3 regions of the Bradyrhizobium sp. UFLA05-153 genome follow, and region 1 is predicted to be linked to each of the others. Evidence: predicted binding sites of a transcription regulator. Region 1 holds the regulator's gene; each other region holds the start of a gene.
The links. Region 1 encodes PhoB, which activates phosphate uptake and scavenging genes when phosphate is short. Its sites were predicted from a motif close to TGTCATNNANCTGTCAT; they were not measured.
Positions count from the first base shown of each region.

Region 2: a site for PhoB is predicted at 1,819-1,835, ahead of Q2941_RS06700 (glycerophosphodiester phosphodiesterase). Genes of this name have one in related genera too.
Region 3: a site for PhoB is predicted at 4,279-4,295, ahead of Q2941_RS24135 (YdcH family protein). Genes of this name have one in related genera too.

Region 1 is NZ_JBBIAM010000072.1:24,302-32,294, forward strand. It holds gene argF (ornithine carbamoyltransferase) at 89-1,012, opposite strand; gene Q2941_RS32640 (aspartate aminotransferase family protein) at 1,012-2,220, opposite strand; gene Q2941_RS32645 (GcrA family cell cycle regulator) at 2,678-3,190, shown strand; gene phoB (phosphate regulon transcriptional regulator PhoB) at 3,273-3,980, opposite strand; gene phoU (phosphate signaling complex protein PhoU) at 3,995-4,711, opposite strand; gene pstB (phosphate ABC transporter ATP-binding protein PstB) at 4,723-5,541, opposite strand; gene pstA (phosphate ABC transporter permease PstA) at 5,538-6,383, opposite strand; gene pstC (phosphate ABC transporter permease subunit PstC) at 6,388-7,377, opposite strand; gene pstS (phosphate ABC transporter substrate-binding protein PstS) at 7,548-7,993, opposite strand, start outside.
Region 2 is NZ_JBBIAM010000007.1:27,624-35,616, forward strand. It holds gene Q2941_RS06690 (L,D-transpeptidase) at 131-928, shown strand; gene Q2941_RS06695 (YcxB family protein) at 1,114-1,716, shown strand; gene Q2941_RS06700 (glycerophosphodiester phosphodiesterase) at 1,854-2,777, shown strand; gene Q2941_RS06705 (spermidine synthase) at 2,924-5,215, opposite strand; gene Q2941_RS06710 (phytoene desaturase family protein) at 5,380-6,990, shown strand; gene Q2941_RS06715 (DUF7336 domain-containing protein) at 7,172-7,417, opposite strand; gene Q2941_RS06720 (Flp family type IVb pilin) at 7,605-7,760, opposite strand; gene Q2941_RS06725 (50S ribosomal protein L11 methyltransferase) at 7,931-7,993, shown strand, end outside.
Region 3 is NZ_JBBIAM010000042.1:15,905-23,897, reverse strand. It holds gene aqpZ (aquaporin Z) at 1-442, shown strand, start outside; gene Q2941_RS24165 (5-(carboxyamino)imidazole ribonucleotide synthase) at 610-1,716, opposite strand; gene purE (5-(carboxyamino)imidazole ribonucleotide mutase) at 1,713-2,201, opposite strand; gene Q2941_RS24155 (GGDEF domain-containing protein) at 2,344-3,054, shown strand; gene Q2941_RS24150 (hypothetical protein) at 3,249-3,500, opposite strand; gene Q2941_RS24145 (hypothetical protein) at 3,524-3,739, opposite strand; gene Q2941_RS24140 (YdcH family protein) at 3,845-4,051, opposite strand; gene Q2941_RS24135 (YdcH family protein) at 4,382-4,567, shown strand; gene Q2941_RS24130 (NAD(P)/FAD-dependent oxidoreductase) at 4,826-5,929, opposite strand; gene Q2941_RS24125 (sensor domain-containing protein) at 6,153-7,993, shown strand, end outside.

The DNA.
Region 1 (7,993 bases):
GTCCGAGACGACGACCAACGTTAGGGCGAAAGCAGCGCCACGCCGCCATCGCCACGGCACTGTCGTCCGCCAGGACGACGATCCAAACCTACTTCACCGCGTCAAAGCACCAGGCCAAAATGCCCTTCTGCGCGTGCAGGCGGTTTTCGGCCTCGTCGAACACGACGGATTGCGGGCCGTCGATCACCTCGTCGGTAACCTCCTCGCCGCGATGGGCGGGCAGGCAGTGCATGAACAGCGCATCGGGCTTGGCGAGCGACATCAGCTTGGCGTTGACTTGGTAGGGCTTGAGCACGTTGTGGCGGCGCTCGCCTTCCTTGTCGCCCATCGAGACCCAGGTATCGGTGACGACGCAATCGGCGCCGCGCACCGCGGCTTCCGGATCGGTACCCAGCATGATCGGAGCGCCCGTCGCCTTCACCCAGTCGCGCATGGCCTTTTTCGGCGCGAGCTCCGGCGGGGTCGCGACATTGAGGTTGAACTTGAAGCGCTCGGCGGCATGCGCCCAGGAGGCGAGAACGTTGTTGTCGTCGCCGGTCCAGGCCACCGTCTTTCCTTCGATCGGCCCCCGATGCTCCTCATAGGTCATGAGGTCGGCCATCACCTGGCAGGGATGCGAACGCCGCGTCAGCCCGTTGATGACGGGCACGGTCGCATTCGCCGCGAGCTCGAGCAGCGCATCGTGATTGAGGATGCGGATCATGATGGCATCGACATAGCGCGACAGCACGCGCGCGGTGTCGGCGATGGTCTCGCCGCGGCCGAGCTGCATCTCGGCGCCGGTGAGCATGATGGGCTCGCCGCCGAGCTGGCGCATGGCGACATCGAACGACACCCGCGTCCGCGTCGACGGACGCTCGAAGATCATCGCCAGCGTCTTGCCTTCGAGCGGCTTGACCGGCTGATGCGCCTTCTGCTTCGCCTTCATGGCGGAGGAAGCGGCGAGCATGCTCTTGAGCTCCGACAGCGGCAGCTCGTTGATGTCCAGGAAGTGCTTGGGCGTCTTGCTCATCAGCCTGCCGCCCGTGCCTTGAGATTTGATTCGATCGCCGTGCAGGCGCGCTCGAGCCGCGCGACGCCCTCCTCGATCTCCGCCTCGGTGACGATCAAAGGCGGCAGGAAGCGCACCACATTGTCGCCGGCGCCGACGGTGAGCAGCTTTTCGTTGCGCAGCGCGGTGGCGAGATCGCCGGAGGGCACGACGGCCTTGAGGCCGATCAAAAGCCCCTCGCCGCGCACCTCGCTGACGACATCGGGATGGCGGTCGATCACGGAGGCCAGCTTCTGCTTGAGCAGCAGCGACATCTTCTGCACGTGATCGAAGAAACCGGGCTTGAGCATGACGTCGAGCACGGCGTTCGCCGCGGACACGGCGAGCGGATTGCCGCCGAAGGTCGAGCCGTGCGAGCCAGGCGTCATGCCTGAGGCGGCTTCGGCGGTCGCAAGGCACGCGCCGATCGGAAAGCCGCCGCCGAGTGCCTTCGCAAGCGACATCACGTCGGGAGTCACGCCGAGACGGCGATGGGCAAAGAGATCGCCGGTGCGGCCCATGCCGGTCTGCACCTCGTCGAAGGCAAGCAGAAGACCATGCTCGTCGCAGAGCTGGCGCAGCGCGCGATAGAAGGCGGGAGGAGCCGAGCGTACGCCGCCCTCGCCCTGGATCGGCTCGATCAGGATGCCTGCAGTCTGTGGGCCGATCGCCTTCTTGACGGCTTCGAGGTCGCCATGCGGCACCTGGTCAAAGCCGTCGAGCTGCGGGCCGAAACCTTCGAGATATTTTGCCGAGCCGGTCGCCGCGAGCGTTGCCAGCGTGCGGCCATGGAAGGCGCCCTCGAAAGTGATCATGCGGTAGCGCTCGGGATGGCCCTTGGAGGCGTGATAGCGGCGCACCACTTTGATTACGCATTCCATCGCCTCGGCGCCCGAATTGCAGAAGAACACGAAGTCCGCAAAGCTCTCGTTGCAGAGCCTGACTGCCAGCTTCTCGCCGTCCGGGCTCTGGAACAGGTTCGACATGTGCCAGAGCTTCGTGGCCTGCTCCTGCAAGGCCTTGACCAAAGCGGGATGTGCATGGCCCAGCGCATTCACGGCGACACCCGAGGTGAAATCGAGATAGCGCTCGCCATTGGTCGCGACCAGCCAGCAGCCTTCGCCGCGCTCGAAGCCGAGCTCGGCCCTGGCGAAAACGGGAAGCAAATGCGTCGCGGCGCTTTTGGTCATGACGGTCACTTGAATGTTGAGGCTGGCTCACGAGACTGCCTTGCGCAGCGCATCGTTGACCTGCCCGGAAAACGAAACGTGCCGCCTTTTAAGGGCGGCACGTGTCACCATTTTATGCTTGGAAAAACCGCTGTCAATGCCGCCAGAAGGCCCTGCAAGGCGTGCGGCCGTAGTCTTGCGGTGGCATTTTTGAGTTCTTTTAGCGACGGAACATGTGGACGCGGAGCCGCAGACTCTTGCGCGGGAGTCACGCCATATTGTAGCGTTTCCCCTGTCAGATACGACATCTCGTGCAGCAGTTCTGATCCTCTTAGTCCTCATGTACCGGCGTAGCGTTCAGGTGCGTTTTCGCGCCCGGCGAGCCTTAAGGGATTCTGGCGGCACGGGTTTTTCGAGGCTTAGACATCGCCACGCGGCCCCAAGGGATTGGCAGGCGCGCGGCGAGGGGAAGGGTGCAATGACGGTTTTGACCTGGTCCGACGATCGCGTCGAGCAATTGAAAAAGCTCTGGGAAGCCGGGCTTTCGGCCAGCCAGATCGCTGCCGAACTCGGGAATGTGACCCGCAACGCCGTAATCGGCAAGGTGCACCGGCTGGGCCTGTCCGGCCGCGCCAAGAGCCCGTCCTCGGCGGCTCCCCGGCCGCGCAAGGCGCGCCCGGCGCAGCACATGATGCGGGTGAGCCGCCCGATCTCGCGCGGCAACACCGCCCTCGCCCAGGCCTTCGAGGTCGAGGTCGAGCCCGATCCGATCACCTATGACAATGTCGTTCCGATGAGCCAGCGCCTGTCGCTGCTCGAGCTCAACGAGGCGACCTGCCACTGGCCGGTCGGCGATCCCTCGAGCCCGGATTTCTTCTTCTGCGGCGGCAAGTCGCTCTCGGGCCTGCCCTACTGCGCACAGCACTCGCGCGTCGCCTACCAGCCGGCCGCCGACCGCCGCCGCGCACCGGCCAAGCCCGGCACGCGCTGAGTTCAGCCACAAACGACAACGTCCCGGTGCAAGGCCGGGACGCTTGATCGAGAAACGTCAGCACGCCATCCGGCGCGCTTTTTTACGTCTGCTCCGCCTTCGCGAAACGATCATCCAGCGCGTAGCCGGCGCCACGGACGGTGCGGATCGGGTCCTGCTCGCGACCGAGATTGAGCAGCTTGCGCAGGCGGCCGATGTGGACGTCGACGGTGCGCTCGTCGATATAGATGTCGCGGCCCCAGACGCTGTCGAGCAGCTGCTCGCGCGAGAACACCCGGCCGGGATGCTCCAGGAAGAACTCCAGGAGGCGATATTCGGTCGGGCCGAGGTCGATCGGCCGACCGGAGCGCGCCACGCGGCGCTTCTCGCGGTCGAGCTCGATGTCGCCAAAGGCGAGTATGGTCGCGAGCCGCTCGGGGCTTGCACGCCGGAGCAGGCCTTTCACGCGCGCGAGCAATTCGGGCACCGAGAACGGCTTGACGATGTAGTCGTCGGCGCCGGTCGCAAGCCCGCGCACCCGCTCGCTCTCCTCACCGCGCGCGGTGAGCATGATGATCGGCAGCTGCTTGGTCTCGGGCCTGGCGCGAAGCCTGCGGCACAGCTCGATGCCGGACAGTCCCGGCAGCATCCAGTCGAGCACGATCAGGTCGGGAATGTGCTCCTTGAGGCGGGTGTCGGCGTCGTCGCCGCGCATCACCGTCTCGACATCGTAGCCGTCGCCTTCGAGGTTGTAGCGCAACAACTCGGTCAGCGCTTCCTCGTCCTCAACAACCAGAATGCGTGCGCCCATAGCGTCGTCGCTCCTTAAGTGTTCGGCACGGTCGTGGCGAAGGTCGTCATATCGCCCTTCGGCCGCTTGTCCGCGATGGCCTGACCTTCGATCATGTAGAAGACGGTCTCGGCGATGTTGGTCGCATGGTCGCCGATCCGCTCGATGTTCTTGGCGCAGAACATCAAATGGATGCAGAACGAGATGTTGCGCGGATCCTCCATCATGTAGGTGAGGAGCTCGCGGAACAGCGAGGTGCAGATCGCGTCGACCTCCTCGTCGCCCTTCCACACCATCATCGCAGCCGGCAGGTCATGCGCGGCATAGGCGTCCAGCACCGACTTGACCTGCTGCTGCACGAGGTCGGTCATGTGTTCCAGGCCGCGGAACAGCTTCAGCGGATGGAAATCAGTCTCCAGCGCGGCGACGCGCTTGCCCATGTTCTTGGCGAGGTCGCCGATCCGCTCCAGATCGGTCGCAACGCGCATGGCGCCGACGATCTCGCGCAGGTCGACCGCCATCGGCTGCCGGCGTGCGATCGTGAGCACGGCGCGCTCCTCGATCTTCTTCTGGAGCGCGTCGATCTCGGCGTCGGTCGCCACCACGCGCTGGCCGAGCGCGACGTCACGGCGGATCAGCGCATCGACGGAATCGACGATCATGCGCTCGGCAAGGCCGCCCATCTCCGCAACGAGTCGCGTGAGCTCCTGGAGGTCGGTGTCGAAGGCCTTTGCGGTATGTTCAGAAGCCATTTCCTGTCTCCTCAGCCGAAGCGGCCGGTGATGTAGTCCTGGGTGCGCCGGTCGCTGGGCGACGTGAAGATCTTGCTGGTCTCGTCGAACTCGATCAACTCGCCAAGATACATGAAGGCGGTCTTGTCGGAGACGCGCGCCGCCTGCTGCATGTTGTGGGTGACGATCGCGATCGTGTAGTTCTCTGCGAGCTCCTGGATAAGCTCCTCGACCTTGGCGGTCGAGATCGGATCGAGCGCCGAGCAGGGCTCGTCGAACAGGATCACCTCAGGACGCACCGCAACGGTGCGGGCGATACAGAGACGCTGCTGCTGGCCGCCGGAGAGCGACAGGCCGGAGGCGTTGAGCTTGTCCTTGACCTCGTTCCACAGCGCGCCGCCGCGCAGCGCCTTCTCGACCCGGTCGTCCATCTCGGACTTGGAGATCTTCTCATAGAGGCGGATGCCGAAGGCGATGTTCTCGTAGATCGTCATCGGGAACGGCGTCGGCTTCTGGAACACCATGCCGACGCGAGCGCGCAGCAGATTGAGGTCGAGCTTGGTGTCGAGGATGTTGGTCTGGTCGAGCATGAGCTGACCGGTGGCGCGCTGGCCCGGATAGAGATCGTACATCCGGTTGAAGATGCGCAGCAGGGTCGACTTGCCGCAGCCCGACGGACCGATGAACGCCGTAACGCGGTTGGTGCCGAGCGTCAGGTTGATGTTCTTCAGCGCGTGGTGCTCGCCGTAATAGAAATTGAGGTTGCGCACCGTCACCTTGGCCGGAGCCTCAGGCAGCGTCGGCGACGCCTGACGTCCGGTGGAACTTACGGAAACGGACAGATCGCTCATTTTGCAGTCCTCTCGGCGCCAAGAATGCGCGCGCCAATGTTCAGGGCAAGCACGGTCAGGGTGATCAGCAGCGCCCCGCTCCAGGCCAGCTGCTTCCAGTAGGCGTAGGGGCTCTGCACGAAATTGTTGATGGTGACCGGCAGATTCGCCATCGTCTTGTTCAGGCTGAGGCTGAAGAACTGGTTCGACAAGGCGGTGAACAGCAGCGGCGCGGTCTCACCGGCAACGCGGGCGGTCGCGAGCAGCACACCGGTGATGAGGCCGGAGCGCGCCGCGCGGTAGGCGATCCGCTTGATCACCAGCGAGCGCGGCAGGCCGAGCGCGGAGGCCGCTTCGCGCAGCGCGTTCGGCACCAGCAGCAGCATGTCCTCGGTCGTGCGCAGCACCACCGGGATCACGATGACGGCCAGCGCGAGGGAGCCGGCGATCGCGGAGAAGCCGCGCATCGGCACCACCACCGCGCCATAGATGAACAGGCCGATGATGATCGAGGGCGCGCTGAGCAGGATGTCGTTGATGAAGCGGATCACCGAGGTCAGCTTGTCGTTGCGGCCGTACTCGGCGAGATAGGTGCCGGCGAACAGGCCGAGCGGCGCGCCGATGCCGACGCCGATCACGGTCATGATGATCGAACCGATGATGGCATTGCGCAGGCCGCCTTCGGTCGAGCCCGGAGGCGGAGTGTCCGCGACGAAGAGCTGAAGGTTCAGACCGGTGAGGCCGTTGTAGAGCAGCGTGATCAGGATCAGCGCGAGCCAGGTCACACCGAAGGCGGCGGCTGCGATGCAGAGCCCGCGGATCACGATGTCCTTGCGGCGGCGGCGTGCGTAGATCGGGTTCATGGCGTCACTTCCCCGCCTTCTGTTCCAGCCGCAGCAGCATCAGCCGCGCACCGGCCAGCACGAAGAACGTGAGTACGAACAGCAGGAGGCCGAGCAGGATCAGGCCGGACTGGTGCAGGCCGTCGCTTTCGGCGAACTCGGATGCGATCGCCGCTGAGATCGTGGTGCCCGGCGCGAAGATCGAGGAGGAGATACGGAAGGAGTTGCCGATGATGAAGGTCACCGCCATGGTCTCGCCGAGCGCGCGGCCGAGTGCCAGCATGACCCCGCCGATGATGCCGACACGCGTATAGGGGATCACCACGCTGCGCACGACCTCCCAGGTGGTGCAGCCGACGCCATAGGCGGCTTCCTTCAGGACCGGCGGCACGGTCTTGAACACGTCGACCGAGATCGAGGTGATGAAGGGCAGCACCATGATCGCCAGGATCAGCGAGGCGTTGAACAGGCTGAGATAGGACGGCGGGCCGGCGAAGATCGCGCCCAGCACGGGAACGCCGTCGAACAGCTTGATCATGAAGGGCTGGAATGTGTTGGCCAGGAACGGACCCAGCACAAAGAAACCCCACATGCCGTAGATGATCGAGGGAATGCCGGCGAGCAGCTCGACCGCCATGCCGATCGGGCGGCGCAGCCATTGCGGGCAGAGCTCGGTGAGGAAGATCGCAATCCCGAGCCCAACGGGGATGGCGATCAGCATCGCGATGAAGGAGGTAACGAGCGTGCCGTACATCGGCCCGAGTGCGCCGAGCACGGGCGGATCGGCCGAGGGCGCCCAGCGCTGCGTCCACAGGAACGAAAGGCCGTATTCCCTGATCGCCGGGAAGGCGCCGACGATCAGCGACAGGATGATGCCCCCTAAGATCAGGAGCACCGAGATCGCGCTGAGCCGCGTGATCCAGTAGAAGGTCATGTCGCCGAGCTTGAACGCGCTCAAGGCCTTGGCGCGGTCATATGGTCCGGCGTCGTCGACGATATCGCTCTGAACGGCCATCTCTGCCACGCCGATCCCCTGCACCAATTTAGTTGCGCCTGTTGTCGGTCTCGTGCCCCGGATGCGGCGCAGCGCGAAGCGGTGCGACGCTGATCCGGGGCCGAAGTTGTGATGGTCCCGGCTCAGCGGCGCGGCATTTCATGCCGCACCGCGTCCGGGACACAAGCATCTCAGCTCTTGATCTCGGCAGCCCAGGTCTTCTCGATCAGCTGGACGACGCTGTCCGGCATCGGGATGTAGTCGAGCTCCTCGGCCGCCTTGCCGCCGTTCTTGAAGGCCCAGCGGAAGAACTTGATGGCTTCCTGCGAGGCCGCCTTGTCGGTCGCATCCTTGTGCATGAGGATGAAGGTCGCCGCGGTGATCGGCCAGGACTTGTCGCCGGGCTGGTCGGTCAGGATCACGTAATAGCCGGGCGCCTTGGACCAGTCGGCGTTGGACGCGGCCGCCTGGAACGCCTCGACGGTCGGCTGCACCGGCTTGCCGGCCTTGTTGACGAGACCGGTGTAGGTCAGCTTGTTCTGCTTGGCATAGGCGTACTCGACATAGCCGATCGAGTTCTTGGTCTGGCTGATGTTGCCGGACACGCCTTCGTTGCCCTTGGCGCCGACGCCGACCG
Region 2 (7,993 bases), on a different contig from region 1:
TTACGCCCGGCGCCAAGTTAACGATGGCCAAGACGGGCCACTGGAACCGAAACCTGATTGCGGGCATAGTACACGCCGGGGGACGGACAGCCGCGGCACTTGCGCGAACAGGCCGGAGGCCGGAAGTAAAATGCGTACTTTATTTGTTACAATCGTCTCATTGATGCTTTTCAGCGCGGGCACCGCGCAAGCCAAGGTCGACATTACCATCGACAAGGACAATCAGCGGATGACCGTCGCGGTCGACGGCGTCGCGCGCTATCACTGGCCGGTCTCGACCGGCATCCCCTCCCGCGAGACGCCGAACGGCAGCTTCCGTGCCTTCCGCATGGAAGAGGATCACTACTCCAAGGAGTTCGACGACGCGCCGATGCCTCATTCGATCTTCTTCACCAAGATCGGGCATGCGATCCACGGCACCGACTCGGTCGGCCGGCTCGGCACGCCGGCGTCCCATGGCTGCGTGCGGCTGTCGCGCGAGAACGCCTCGACGCTCTACGCTCTGGTCCAGGAGCAGGGCGTGCTCAACACCACGGTGACGCTGACCGGTTCGGCGCAGGTGGCCTTGATGCGCAATCCGCGCGGCCGCGGCACCAGCGCGGTGGCGCGCGCGGCGCAGCCATACGGTGACCAGTACAGCGCGGCCGGCGAGCCTGTCGACCTGACACCGCAGATGCAGCCCGGCCGCCGCGCGATGCCGCAGGACGACGGCTACATCTATCCGGCCGACGGCACCGACACCGGCGCGCGCTATCCGGCGCCGCGCAGCTCGCGCCAGGTCTATGACGCACAGGTCTATCAGCCGCAGGTCTATCAGCAGCAGCGGCAGTACCAGACTTACGATCCGAGCTACGGCCAGCAGGGCTATTATCAGCAGCAGCCCCGCCAGTACTATCAGCCGCGCACCTACTACAATTACCAGAACTGACGGCTGAGGATCGCCGGCGCTATCTGAACGCGGCAGTGCCGCTTTCAATCGCCTTGCACCCTGCGTCGACGAAGGCGCAGGCAACCGGCTCGTGCGGCAACTACCATCAGAATTAGTGCCTCATGCCGTGAACCCGAGAGGAGTTGCCGGCGTCATACGGTGGCTACCGCAAGAAGCCTGCGGAGATGAACGGCAATCTGGCGATGAGCGACCCTGCCCCCGATCGTATCACACTGAAATTCAACATGACCGCCGACGACTACGCCCGCCACGCGGCGGTCATAGGGCGGCGCAACAGGAGCTGGTTGGGAGTCACAGCTTGGGCTGCAGCCGGGTTCGGCGCAATCCCCGTCGCATTGCTATTCCGACTGCAGGCTGCTGGCCGTCAGCTCGACACCGAAGCGATCGAGATGATCGGATCTTACAGCCTTTACGCCTTCACACTTGGCATGCTCGCCGCCATCATCGGGAGCTCCGTCGCGCACCGCATCTTCAGAAGACGATATTTCGAAGCGATGGCGACCCCCAGGGAATTCAGCACGCTCGAACTCGACCTGACCGGGCTTACCGTGACGGCCACGGGGGCCCAGTACAGATACGAATGGACCCGGATCCGTCAGTGCACCCGCGAGAGGAGCCTTCTTCTGATGTGGATCACGCCCCGCTCGGCAGTGGCGATCCCGGACCGAAGCTTTGGCGACGCCGCCGCCTACGACGCCGCCTTTGCGTTCGTCCGCGCGCGCCTGCGCGACGCCAATGCGACGAACGCGCAAGCCCAGGGGGCATGATCGCCCTTGAAATGACCGGAGGCACACGGATAGAGCTAGAATGGCCAGCAAACGCGAACCACGCCATGAGCCCTGCCATTCCATCCCCTGTTGTCGCGATCCTGTCAGCTTTCTGTTGTCTCATTGCCGGAGAGGTCATGGCCTTCGATCTCGAAGCGCATCGCGGCGGGCGCGCGCTGCTGCCGGAAAACACCCTGCCCGCCTTTGCCAACGCGCTGTCGATGGGCGTCGACACGCTGGAGCTCGACGTCGGCATCACCGCAGACGGTGAGGTCGTCGTGTCGCATGAGCGCGGCCTCAATCCGGATCTCGCGCGCGACGCCGCGGGCGGCTATGTCGCCACGCCCGGCACGCCGTTCGTCAAACTGCGGCTCGACGAGGTCAGGACGTATGACGTCGGCCAGATCCGCCCCGACAGCGCCTATGCCAAGCAGTTTCCCGAGCAGCGCGCGGTACCGGGAACGCGCATTCCCACGCTGAAGGAGTTGTTCGCGCTGGTCGAAAAATCCGGCAACACGCGCGTGCGCTTCAACATCGAGACCAAGATCGATCCGAACCATCCGGGCGAGTCGCTCGATCCGCAAGCTTTCGCCGCGCGGCTCCTCGGCGTCATCGACGCTGCGGTGTTTTCGGGCCGCGTCATGATCCAGTCCTTCGACTGGCGGACGCTGCTTCTGGTCCAAAAGCAGGCGCCGCAAATTCCGACGGTCTACCTGACGCTGCAGCAGGGCAAAGCGCCGACCATCGCGCTCGACGCGGCGACCAACTGGACGGCCGGCTTCAATCCGGCCGATCACGGCGGCTCGCTGCCGCGCACGATCAAGGCGGCCGGCGGCGCGGTCTGGTCACCCTATTTCGGCGACGTCAACGCCGCGCTGGTCACGGAAGCCCACGAGCTCGGCCTGCGCGTCGTGGTCTGGACCGTCAACAAGGCGGACGACATGGCGCGGATGATCGAGATCGGCGTCGACGGCATCATCTCCGATCGCCCCGACCTGTTGCGGCAGGTCGCCGGCGATAAAGGCATCGCGCTGCCCGCGGGCACGCCGGTCAGTCCGTGAATCGCAAATGATCTCGTGCCCCGGACGCGGCGCAGCGCGTAGCGGTGCGCTGCAGAGCCGGGGCCTATATGGGTCCCGGCTCTGCGTCGCGTCATTTCATGCCGCGCCGCGTCCGGGACACGAGATGTTCTACTCTCCCAACAGCGTTACTCCCCATCCCGCAGGCGCCGATACAGCGCGCCGATGATGTTGGAGTAGTCGTCGGTCCACACCCGCACCTTGTCGTCGGCCTCGATCTCCTCCCATTGCTTGGAGGAGGCGAGCTTGCCGACATCGGCTTCCTCGCGCGCAGAGACCACGACGTCGGTCGAGAAGATGTAGTCGGCGTCGCGCCCGGAATCCTCGTTGTAGACCCAGCTCTTGAGATCGTTGGCATCGGCAATGCCGACTACGACCGGCTCGAGGTCGAGATGGCGGTTGGAGACGTGCATCACGACCGCGCCATGCGGGGCGAGCTTGTCCTTGTAGATCTTCATCGCTTCTTCGGTCGCAAGGTGGATCGGGATCGCGTCCGAGGAGTAGGCGTCGACGATGATGAGGTCGTAGAGACCGTCGGGCTCCTTGGCGAAGGTCAGGCGCGCATCGCCGATCACTGGCTTCAGGCCCGGCGCGCAGCTCGAGATGTAGCGGAAATATTTGGGATCGCTTGCTGTATCGACCATGGTCTGGTCGATCTCGAAGAACTTCCAGCTTTCACCGGGTTCGGCGGCGCAGACGAGCGTGCCGGAGCCGACGCCGATGGCGGCAACCTTGAGCGGCGCGCCCTTGCGCTCGCGTATGGCGGTGATGGCCTGACCGATGCCGCCGTCCTTGTGGTAGTAGGTGATCGGCTCGGGCCGCCCCTCGACCGGCGTGCCGTCATTGTTGAGGAAGCGCTCGGCGCCGTGGATCGTGGTGCCGTGCATCAGCACGTGGAAGTAGCCGCCAGGCGTCACCACGATCTTGTGCACGCCGAAGAAGCTGCGAATGGTGACGACACGACCCTCGTCCGCCGGATAGACGCGGGTCAGCGCCAGCGCGAGCACGATCGTTGCAAAGATCTTCCAGCGGTTGGCATTGAGCGCGAGCGCCAGAAGCGCTGCGAGCAGGCCGACGCCACCGGCGATCCAGACGCGGTGATCCTCGAACCAGGTCGTGACCTGCTCTGGGATTTGGCCGGTTGAATAGGATGGCGCCACCAGCGCGATCGCGAGCGCGGCGAGCACGAGCCAGTACCACTTCATGACCGGGGCAAGCCGCTCGCCCGCCGATGGCCGGCATAGCGCGGCAAGTGCGATCAGGATCGGATATTCGGCGATCCAGGAGAAAGTGAAGGGCGCGACGAGGCCTGCGAACAGGCCGCCGACCATGCCGCCGAACGACAGCGCGACATAGAAGCCGGTGAGATATTTCGCGGCCGGCCGCGTGCGCGCCAATTCGCCATGGCAGGCCATCGCGATGACAAAGAAGCAGAGCTGGTGGCCGCCCAGCGTCAGCAGGAGGTTCTGCTCGCCGCCGAAAGCCAGCAGGATCACGGTGCCCGCAATGGCGAGCGGCTGGAGCATCAGCATCCATTTGTGCGGCAACAGCGGCCGCGACTGGAACACCAGCACCCAGGTCAAGAGGTAAAGCGACAGCGGCACCACCCAGAGCAGCGGCGCGGCGGCAACGTCGGTCGAGATGTGCGCGGTCACCGCGATCAGAAGGCCGGAGGGTACCGCGGCAAGGAAGATCCAGCGTGCGCGAACGAGCCAGCTCGGCGCCGGCGAGCTCGTGTCCTCGGTCCGCGCGTCGGCCGCAGCGAGAGCCGGCGAGCGCAGCAGCAGCACGCCACAGCCGGCGATCAGCAGGATCAATAATCCATAGCCGGCGGTCCAGAGCATGTTCTGCGTGCGCAGCGTGAACACCGGCTCCAGCAGCACCGGATAGGACAACAGCGCGAGGAAGCTGCCGATGTTGGAGGCGGAGTAGAGGAAATAGGGATCGGGGCCATCCGGGTGGCCGGTGCGGACGAACCAGGCCTGCAGCAGCGGATTGTTGGCCGCGAGCGCGAAGAACGGCAGCCCGATCGACACCGCAAACAGGCCGAGCAGCCAGAACGCATAGCCCGAGGTCGGCGGCTCACCGAACGAATGCGCGATCCCGAGCGGCAGCGTCAGCAAGGCCACGACCAGCAGCACGAGATGGATGGCGACCGGAATCGCGCGGTTCCTGATCTGCATCAGGAAATGCGCATAGGCGTAGCCCGCGAGCAGCAACGACTGGAAGAAAACCATCGCCACCGACCACACTGCCGGCGAGCCGCCGAGCCGCGGCAGCACCATTTTCGTGAACAGCGGCTGCACCGAGAACAGCAGCAGCGCGCTGACGAAGATCGCGGCGGTGTAGACCGTCAGCACCAGCCGGTTGCGCGAGGCGGACGGCTGCTCGGTGACGGCGGGAGGCACGATCGAATCCATGAAAGCTCCGGCAAAATCCCGGCGGCCGCCGGACGCGCGCAATGGAGCACAAGGCGCATGAACGGGCAATAAATGGTGGGACTGTCGCGACAGGGAATGCCTGATATACAGACGTCATTTCCGGGACCGCCTCTGCGGCAACAGTCGAGAATGTTGAACCTTTCATGACCGAAACCGACGTCGTCATCATCGGCGCTGGCCATAACGGCCTCACCTGCGCGGCCTATCTCGCGATGGCGGGGCTGCGGGTGACGGTGGTCGAGCGGCGCAAGGTGGTGGGCGGTGCCGCGGTGACCGAAGAGTTCCATCCCGGTTTCAAGAATTCGGTCGCCGCCTATACTGTGAGCCTGCTCAATCCGCAGGTCATCCGCGACTTGAAGCTGGCCGAGCACGGCCTACGCGTCGTCGAGCGCCGCGCGCAGAACTTTTTGCCCGCGCCCGATGGCAGTTATCTCCTCACCGGCGAGGGACGAACGAAGGAGCACGTGGCCCGGCTCAGCGCGCATGATGCCGAGGCGCTCGACGGCTTTTCGCGCGAGCTCGAGGCCATCGCCGACGTGCTGCGCCAGTTCGTGCTGCGCGCGCCGCCGAACCTCGTGGAGAGCTTTGGCGCGGGCGCGATCCGCGAGAGTGTCAACGCGCTGCAAAGCGCCAACATCCTGCGCAAGCTCACGCTGGAGCAGAGCCGCAGCCTGCTCGACCTGTTCACGCGCTCGGCCGGCGAGATGCTGGACGAGCGCTTCGAGCACGATCTCGTCAAGGCGCTGTTCGGCTTCGACGCCATCGTCGGCAATTACGCGAGCCCCTATGCGGCGGGCTCGGCCTACGTGATGCTGCACCACGCCTTTGGCGAGGTGAACGGCAAAAAGGGCGTCTGGGGCCATGCCATCGGCGGCATGGGCGCGATCACGCAGGCCATGGCGCGCGCCGCGCGCGACCAGGGCGTTGCGATTCAAACGGACGCCGGCGTGCGCGAGGTGATCGTCGAGCGCGATCGCGCTGTCGGCGTCGTGCTCGAAAGCGGCGAGAGCATCCGCGCAAAATACGTTGTCTCGAACGTCAACCCAAAACTGCTCTACACGCGCCTCGTCGCGGCGGACGCCGTCCCTGCCGACTTCCTCGCCCGCATCCGGCACTGGAAGAACGGCTCCGGCACCTTCCGCATGAATGTCGCGCTCGACCGCCTGCCGTCTTTCACGGCGCTCCCTGGCGACGGCGATCATCTGACCTCCGGCATCATCATCGCGCCGAGCCTTGGCTACATGGACCGCGCCTATCTCGACGCGCGCGCGCAGGGCTGGAGCAGCTCACCCGTGGTGGAGATGCTGATCCCCTCGACGCTCGACGATTCGCTCGCGCCCGAAGGAAAACACGTCGCGAGCCTGTTCTGCCAACACGTCGCGCCGGAGCTGCCCGATGGCAAATCGTGGGACGACCACCGCGAGGAGGTCGCCGACCTCATGATCGCGACGGTGGACGAATATGCACCGGGCTTTGCAGGCCTCGTGCTCGGCCGCCAGATCCTGTCCCCGCTCGATCTCGAGCGACAATTCGGCCTCTTGGGCGGCGATATTTTCCACGGCGCGCTGACGCTGAACCAGCTGTTCTCGGCCCGCCCGATGCTGGGACACGCCGACTATCGCGGGCCGCTGAAGGGCCTTTATCACTGCGGCTCCGGCGCCCATCCCGGCGGCGGCGTCACCGGCGCCCCCGGCCACAATGCGGCGCGGGCGATCCTGAAGGATCATCGCTCGTTGTTCGCTGGCCGTGGATAGGTGTGTGGATAGCCTGTGCACAGGCCTGTCCGACGCGCAGGGACAGGTAGCGCGAGGATCGTGGGAAATCCTGGGGACCATGCCGGGGATATCCTGGGGACAACGCCGGGATATCCCTGTGGACCAGCCGGTGGATCGTCCTTGGGTTAACGGCTGAAAGCCTGTGAGCACCGGATCGGTCTCAGCTTGAAAATGTGCCGTCTGGGAATGCCGTCACGTAGCCCTCTGACCATCCTGGTCGCATTGGGTCCAATAGGCATTCGTCAATCGTAAATCCCTCCGGAACGTCACGAAAGCCCGGCTGATTGCGGACGGCTGCCAGCGCTGCCTCGGCGTTGGTTCGGGTGCTGTAAACCCCGATGAGCTTTATCTCTTCGTGGCCGTCGTCGAACTCATGGACGTGGTGGAGGAGAAACAGTTTAGTCATTGACTTGCACTTTCTTGTACAGCCCCCGCGATGGGATCAGAAAAATCGGCCGCCAGATTTAAAAAGAGACACTACCGGGCACCGCCGCCGCGCCAAAAACGACTTCGCCCGCAAGGGGCGTTCCCCCCGCGGGCGTCGGTCGTGGTCTTCAATGCAATAGCCCCCGCTCGGAAAAGGGAGGCGGAAATTACTTCAAGTTGCTGCTAACTGAACCGAACTTGTCATTCAGGCTGGTGCCCAGGCTGTTGACCACGGTAATGATCGCCAGGGCGATGCCGGCTGCGATCAGACCGTATTCGATCGCGGTGGCGCCGGACTCATCGGACCAGAACTTTTGAACCATGCGCTTCAAGATTTGCCTCCAATTTCCAGTTGCGTTGGCTGCACCCAACATCCGGTAATCTACGGAGCGGAACCTAAAGTTGAATAAACGCGGGAAGCACAAGTTTTGAGAATGATGCGAGGCGATAACTCATCAAATTGGACCGAATTGAGCGAGTATATTTGAAGCAAATGCCCCCCTCACCCACCCACCGCGCGAGCTTTGCGATCGGCGACGAGGCCGCCGCCAAGCGC
Region 3 (7,993 bases), on a different contig from region 1:
TGTCGCGGCAACGCTGCTCTATGTGATTGCCAGCGGCGCCCCGGGCTTCGACGTCACCAAGGGCTTTGCGTCGAACGGCTATGGTGCGCATTCGCCCGGCCAGTACGGAATGGTGGTGTGCTTCATCACCGAAGTGGTGATGACCATGATGTTCCTGTTCATCATCATGGGCGCCACGCATGGAAGGGCGCCTGCGGGCTTCGCGCCGCTCGCGATCGGGCTTGCGCTGGTGATGATCCATCTCGTCAGCATTCCCGTCACCAACACGTCGGTGAACCCGGCGCGCAGCACCGGGCCCGCCTTGTTCGTCGGCGGCTGGGCGCTGGCGCAACTGTGGCTGTTCTGGCTTGCGCCGCTGATCGGCGGCGCACTCGGCGGCGTGATCTATCGCTGGCTCAGCGAAGAGCCGGCCGGCGTCGTCGCCGGTGTGAAGACCGCGTGATCGTCGGAGCATGATCCGGACCCGGAGGGCCGCGTTAGCACAAAGTGTGAAGCGGTTTTTCCTCGCGACAAACGCGGAACGCGTTTGCGCGGAGATCATGCTCAAATAAAGATCTAAAGTGCGACGATGATCGCGCTTTAGGGGGATCGCGCAGCGCCGCGGTCCCCTTACTTGCCGCGGGCGGGCGCGACCTCGGTGACGTGGCCCATCTTGCGGCCCGGCTTGGGTGTGCCCTTCCCGTAGAGGTGTACGGTGGCTCCGGGGACCGTGAGCCACTCTGTGTAGCGGTTGATCTCGTCGCCGATCAGGTTGGTCATGGTGACGACCTCGCCGTACCGCACGGGCTTGCCGAGCGGCCAGCCGGCGATGGCGCGGATATGCTGCTCGAACTGCGAGACGGACGCGCCGTCGAGCGTCCAGTGCCCGGAATTATGCACGCGCGGCGCAATCTCATTCACCAGCACCTTCGGTCCCGTGCCGTTGGCGAGCACGAACATCTCGACTGCCAGCACGCCGACATAATCGAGCGCGTCGGCGATCTTGCCGGCGACGTTGCGCGCCTCCTCGGCAAGAGCATCCGGAATCGCGGCCGGCGCGCGCGAGATCTTGAGGATGTGATCGCGGTGCTCGTTCTCGGTGACGTCGAAACACTCGACCTGGCCTTCGGCCGAGCGCGCGGCGATCACGGAAATCTCGCGCTCGAACGGCACGAAGGCTTCGAGGATCGCCGACTTGGTGCTGAGGCCGGTCCACACTTTCGCGATGTCGTCGCCCTCGCGGATGATGGCCTGGCCCTTGCCGTCATAGCCGAAGCGGCGCGTCTTCAGCACGGCCGGAAGCCCGATCCTGACGATTGCCTCGCGCAACGATGCGACCGAGGTGACGTCGGCATAGGCAGCGGTGCCGATCCCGAGCCGGGTGATGAATTCCTTCTCGGCCAGCCGGTCCTGGGTGGTCTCGAGGATCTTGCGGTTGGGCAGCACGGGGCGGCGCGCGTCCAGCACCAGCGCGGCCGCGGCCGGCACGTTCTCGAACTCGTAGGTGATGACGTCGACGTCGTTCGCGAACAGCTCGAGCGCCTCGACGTCGGCATATTCCGCGCAGGTCGCGTTGAGCACGACGTCGAAGGCCGGTGAGTCCGGGTCGGGCGAAAACACCTGGCAGCGCAAGCCGAGCCGCGCCGCGGCCATCGCAAGCATCCGTCCCAATTGTCCGCCGCCGAGGATTCCGATGGTGTCGCCGGGCTTCAGCTTCACCCGTTTGGTGCCAGTCACGCCTTGTCCTCCGGGCGCTCGCCCACGGCGTCGGTCTGCGCTTTGCGCCAGGCGACAAGGCGGTCTGAGAGGGCCGGATCGGATAGGGCCAGCACGGCCGCGGCCAGCAGCGCAGCGTTGATCGCGCCCGCCTTGCCGATGGCGAGCGTGCCGACCGGGATGCCGGCGGGCATCTGCACGATCGAGTGGAGCGAATCGACGCCCCTCAGCGCCTTGGATTCGACGGGGACGCCGAACACCGGCAGTTCCGTCAGCGCCGCCGTCATGCCGGGCAGATGCGCAGCACCGCCGGCGCCGGCGATGATGACCTTGAAGCCTTCGGCCTTGGCGCCCTTGGCAAAGGTGAACAACCGGTCCGGGGTGCGGTGGGCCGAGACGATGCGGCTTTCGCAGGCGACGCCGAGCGCCGTGAGCGTATCGGCGGCATGCCGCATCGTGTCCCAATCCGACTGGCTTCCCATGATGATGGCGATCGGCGCGGTCATGACGTCAATTGTGCTCGGGAATGCAGAAACATAGGCCAGATTATCGGTTCCGGCCGGCGGCTCGCAAGGCGGTGGCAAGGAGAAGGGAATGCACTATCCTGTCTTGGTGAATCCCCGCAAGCCTTCATTGAGCAGGACGCCCATGAAGAAACCAAAAAGGGCGATCGCTGCGAAGGCAAAAAAGGGCCGGAAAAGCAGCGGGAGCCGAGCCAAACCCGCGGCCAGGCGCGCGGCCCGGTCGGCGGGCCAGCCCGCTGTGACCACCGGAGAGGCCAAGAACGCCAAGGCGATCATCCGCAACCTGCGCACGAGGCTCGCCCAGGCTCAACGGCGCATCGACGAGCTGGAGGCTGCCGCCGACACGGACTTCCTGCTCGGCATCCCGAACCGGCGCGGCTTCGAGCGCGAGCTGCACCGTGCGATTGCCTACATGACGCGCTACGCCGCCCGTGGCGCGCTGATCGTGCTCGACGTCGACCGCCTGAAGCCCATCAACGACTCCTTCGGTCACGCTGCCGGCGACGAGGTGCTCAAGGCGATCGCCGGCACGCTGACGCGGCAGGTCCGCGCCTCCGACGTGGTCGGCCGCCTCGGCGGCGACGAGTTTGCGCTGCTGTTGTGGAACCTCAGCGAGACCGATGCCAGGGCCAAGGCCGCAGCTTTCGAGCAGGCGATCGACGATTTGTCCTTTGTCTTTCGCGACCAGCGCGTGAATGCGGGTGCCTCCGCCGGCGTCGCGCTGCTAGGATCTCACGCCGAGGCAGGCCGCGCCCTGGAGGAAGCCGATGCGGCCATGTATGTGCGCAAGGCCCAGCGGCGGCATGAGCCGCGGATCAGATTGATCAGTAGTTAGGGGTTGAATCGATTGGGCCGCAGGCTCGCTCAACTCTCCCGCTTGCGGGGGAGGTCGAGCGAAGCGCCGGGTGGGGGCTCTCTCTACGTTGGGAGTATCGATTGCGGAGACACCCCCACCCCAGCCCTCCCCCGCAAGCGGGAGAGGGAGCGCACCTTTTGTGTGGCAGCGATCGAACGTAAAGCGATTGCGCTTCAAAGCGCGCTGAGGTCTTCCGGCACGTTGCCGAACTTGCGCAGCAGCTTGGCGTCGCCGAACTCGCCAGTCATGGGATCGCCGCTGCGGCTGAACGCGATCGCGCCGATATGGCCGGCGCCGTGCGCCAGGATCTCGGCGCGCCGCAGCGCGGCGGCCGAGGTCTGACATTCCTCCGCGGCGCCCGCGACCGGCGATCCATCTTCGTCGGTGAGGAAAGGCAGTGCGACATAGTAGGTGACATCGGACATGGTCGGCTCCGAGTGCTCGTTGGCTACGCGGCGCTGGAGGTGCTCCGCATCTTGTTGCGCGACGTCTCGGGAATGCAGCCGGCCGAAATTGCCGCCTGCAATTCCTCGAGCTCCGCTTCCAGATATTCGTTGGCCATGATCAGCGCCTTGATGGTGCTGCGCAGATTGCCGTCACACATCGCGATCGCCTGATCGCAGGCTTGTTCATAATGGCTGTTGTCGAAGGCGGCTGCGGACATGGCATTTCCCCGGAAGCTGGTTGAGGCTCGAATGTTCTTCTTTTGTTCTTTTTGAGTCAAGTGGAATCCGATGCGCGGAAAACGCATCGGGCGCACCGGCTGGGATCAGGCGATGATGTCGGGCGTGATCTGGTCTTCGATGAAGGCGATACGGTCGCGCAACAACAGCTTGCGTTTCTTCAGACGCTGTAACCGCAACAGGTCGGGGGCGGGCGATTGATGCAATGCATCGATCGCCGCATCGAGATCTCGGTGTTCCTGCTGCAACCGGGCGAGCTCGGCTTCGAGTTCGCGCTCGTGTTCATTGGTCATGATGTGCGGTAGCCGGAAAACCCGATGAGGTTGCGAAAGCCTGTGGAAGGCCTGTGGAAAGTATCGTCCTTGCGCGACGTGATCGCAAGCGATCTGGGTCCCCTATCAACGGTCTCTCGCAAAGATATTTCAGTGAATCGCGCCGCCAGCGCGCAGGCGCATTGAAATCATGGATGATTCCTGCGGCGGTTCCTTACTCACTGTTCATTACATATGAATTTTCAAAAATGACAGTGGGACTACGGATACTTATCGACAGAACGAATCGGTGATGTACACTTCTTCGTCCGGATCGAATCCTGAGGTTCAACCCTACCGAGGAGGTTTCGAATGACAATTCAGGCACATCTTGTTGAATTGGAGCGGAAGCACAAACTTCTCGAAAACGAATTGCACGAAGCTCTCGTGCACCTTTCAACAGACGACCTGCAAATTGTTGAGTTGAAGCGCCGGAAGTTGATGGTCAAGGACCAGATCGAGCGGTTGAGGCACGGCGCCGACGACACGCTCCACTAGCAACCCCCGTACACAAGTAGGCCTGGTCTCGCACCCCTTCACGCAGGGATGAGAGCTGTTGCGCTCATCCCTGCGTCGAGGTGCGAAGCCTCGTGCGATTAGTTTCGTGCGATGCTTAAAGCGCGATGAGATGAATCGTCATCGCGCTTCAGGTTGTTGTTTGAGCATGATCTCCGCGCAAACGCCTTCCGCGTTTGTCGCGAGGGAAAACCGCTTCGCACTTTGCGCTAACGCGGCCCTCCGGATCTGGATCATGCGCTAGATGTTTGCGAGCTCGGCGACGTGGTCGGCGATCGCGAGCGATGACGTCAGGCCGGGCGACTCGATCCCGAAGAGATTGATCACGCCATCCACGCCGTGATCGCGCGGGCCCTGCATCAGGAAATCCTGCGTGGCCACCGCCGGCGGGACGATCTTCGGCCGTATGCCCGAATAGCTCGGCATCAACGCGCCATCAGGCAGGTCCGGCCAGTATTTGCGGATTGCCGGATAGAATCGCTCCGCGCGTGCGGGGTCGACGGCATAGTCGATCGTTTCGATCCACTCCACGTCGGGACCGAAGCGCGCCTGGCCTGCCATGTCCAGCGTCAGGTGCACGCCGAGTCCGCCGGGCTCGGGCACGGGATAGATCAGCCGTGAGAACGGCGCCTTGGTGCTGCAGCTGAAATAGTTGCCCTTGGCGAGATAGATCGGCGGAATCCGGTCGAGCGGCATGCCATCGATGTTGCGCGCCACCGTCGTCGCTGAAAGACCTGCCGCGTTGACCAGCAGGCTGCATTGCAGCGTCATCGGCGCCTCGCCGCCGGCATCGATTTCGACGACGCCGCCTGACGCCTTGGCGCGGATCAGCGGCGTGTGAAACGCGAACGCGGCTCCCGCCGCTTCGGCCTCGCCGCGCAGCGAGAGCATGTAGGCGTGGCTGTCGATGATGCCGGTCGAGGGCGAGAGTAACGCGGCATCGCAGGCGAGCGCCGGCTCCAGCGCGCGCGCGGCGTCGCCTGCGAGCATCTGCATATCGAGCACGCCATTGGCCTCGGCATGTGCCTTGATCGATTGCAGCTTCTCGGTCTCTTTCGGATTGGTCGCGACGATCAGCTTGCCGCAATTTTTGTGCGGAATGTTGCGCTCGGCGCAGTAGCGGTAGAGCGCATGCTTGCCGCTGACGCACAGCCGCGCCATCCAGCTCCCGGCCCGGTAGTAGATCCCGGCATGGATCACCTCGCTGTTGCGCGAGGAGGTGACGGTGCCGATGGCCTCCGCCGCTTCCAGCACGATCACCTCGCGCCCGGCCTGGGCGAGCTTTCGGGCGACCGCGAGCCCAACCACGCCCGCTCCGATGACGACGCAGTCAACTCTATCCATGGTGGAACGGCAGGTCCGTGAGTGGCGGGGCCAAGGAGTTCAACAAGGGGCTCAACGAGAGGCTTAAGAAACCGCACCCAAGGCGGCTCTCCATTAAGGAAGAATTTATCATGTCAGGGCAATTGCCGTATCTGGCGCCACATTTTTCTGTCGTGCTGACAGGCGTTTACCCGATCCCAACCCGTGAGACCAGACAATCCGGAGTTGAAATCGCGGGTGGCTGATGGCTGACAAGAACTGGCACGCGAGCGGCACGATTCTGACGTCTGTGCAGGCCCTGGCGTGCCTGGCCTGCACGGTCGCGCCCGCGCGCGCCTTTGCGCTGTCCGACAATTTCGCCCCGCAGAGCTACCTGGGCCGGCTCGATCCCAATCTGGTCTGGGAGGCGCTGCTCGGCGGCATCGCGGTGTGCTCGTTCCTGGCGGCCATCGTGCTGTGGATCCACTCGGCGTTGCGGCGAGCCAGGCGCATGCAGTTGCGGCGCAATGCGTTCGTTTCGTCCGCCATGAACAACCTGAACCAGGGCATCGTGATGACCGACGCCCAGCGACGGATCATCTTCTGCAACGACCGCTATCTCGAAATCTACGGGCTGACGCGCTCGGATCTCTGGAACGACATGACCGGGGCCGACATGCTCAGGCTGCGTCGCGATCGCGGCGTGCTCGGCGTGAGCGACGACGAGTTCTACGATGAGGCCGCAAGCTCGAACGGCCTGATCACCGAGCTGCCGGGGGGGCGGGCCATCCTGGTGAAATATTTCGTGCTGCCGAATGGCGGCTCGGTGGCGACGCATCTCGACGTCAGCGAGCAGCGCAACCTGTCGCGGCAGCTTGCCTCGACCAAGCAATTCCTGGAATCGGTGCTCGACAACGTTCCGGTCTGCGTGGCCGCGAAGAACATCGAGGACGGCCGCTACATCTTCGCCAACCGCGCCTTCGAGCGTTTTTCGCGCTATTCGCGTGATCGCATCGTCGGCAAGCGCGCCGACGAGATCTTCCGCCCTGCCACCGCAGCCAGCATCGATGCGGCGGATCGCGCGGCGCTGGCGTCGGCCGAGGGTCAGTACCGCAGCGAGATCAAGGTCGAGCGGGGCGCGGAGAACCGCGTGCTGTCCTCGGTCCGCGTGATCGCCCGCAACCAGAACAACCAGCCCGAATTCCTCATCGCCCTGTTCGAGGACGTCACCGACAGGCAATCGCTCTCGGAGGAATTGGAAAGCACCAAGAAATTCCTCGAGCTCGTGGTCGACAACATTCCGGTCGCGCTGATCGTGGAGCAGGTCAAGGACGGCCGCTACCTGCTCGCCAATCGCAGCGCGGAGGCGATCCTCAACCGCAGGCGCGAGGATGCCACGGGCCTCACCGCTTCCGACATCTTCAACGCCAAAGAGGCCAAGCTGATCATCGCGCGCGACGAGGCCGCGATCAAGAAGCGGGGAATGATCACCGAAGAGCATCCTATCTCGACCAAGGATGGCTTGCGGCTGTTCCTCACCCGCCGCGCCACTGTGCTCAACGATGCTGGCGAGCCGGAATATCTGATCAAGACCCACGAGGACGTCACCGACCGCCGCCAGACCGAGTCGCGCATGGCGCACATGGCCTATCACGACGGCCTGACCGACCTGCCCAACCGCGCCGCCTTCCTCCAGGCGCTGACGCAGATGATCGAGGCCTGCGAGGGCACCAGTGAGGAGTTCGCCGTGCTCTGCGTCGACCTCGACGGGCTGAAGGAGGTCAACGACGTCTTCGGCCATGCGCTCGGCGACAAGCTCCTCGTCGAGGTCGCCCAGCGGCTCCAGGACGCCGCCCGTGGTGGTGTGGTCGCGCGGCTGTCCGGCGACGAATTCGGCCTCATCATAGATGGCAAGCAGCCCGACACGGGTCTGGCGCTGGCCCGCCAGCTTGGTGAAGCCCTATCCCAGGAATTCCAGATCGACGGCCGCGCGGTGCGCGCCGGGGTCACCACCGGCATATCGGTCTTCCCGCACAACGGCGCGGACGCCGCCTCGCTGCTCGCCAATGCCGGGGCAGCGCTGTTCCGCGCCAAGCAGAAGTCGCG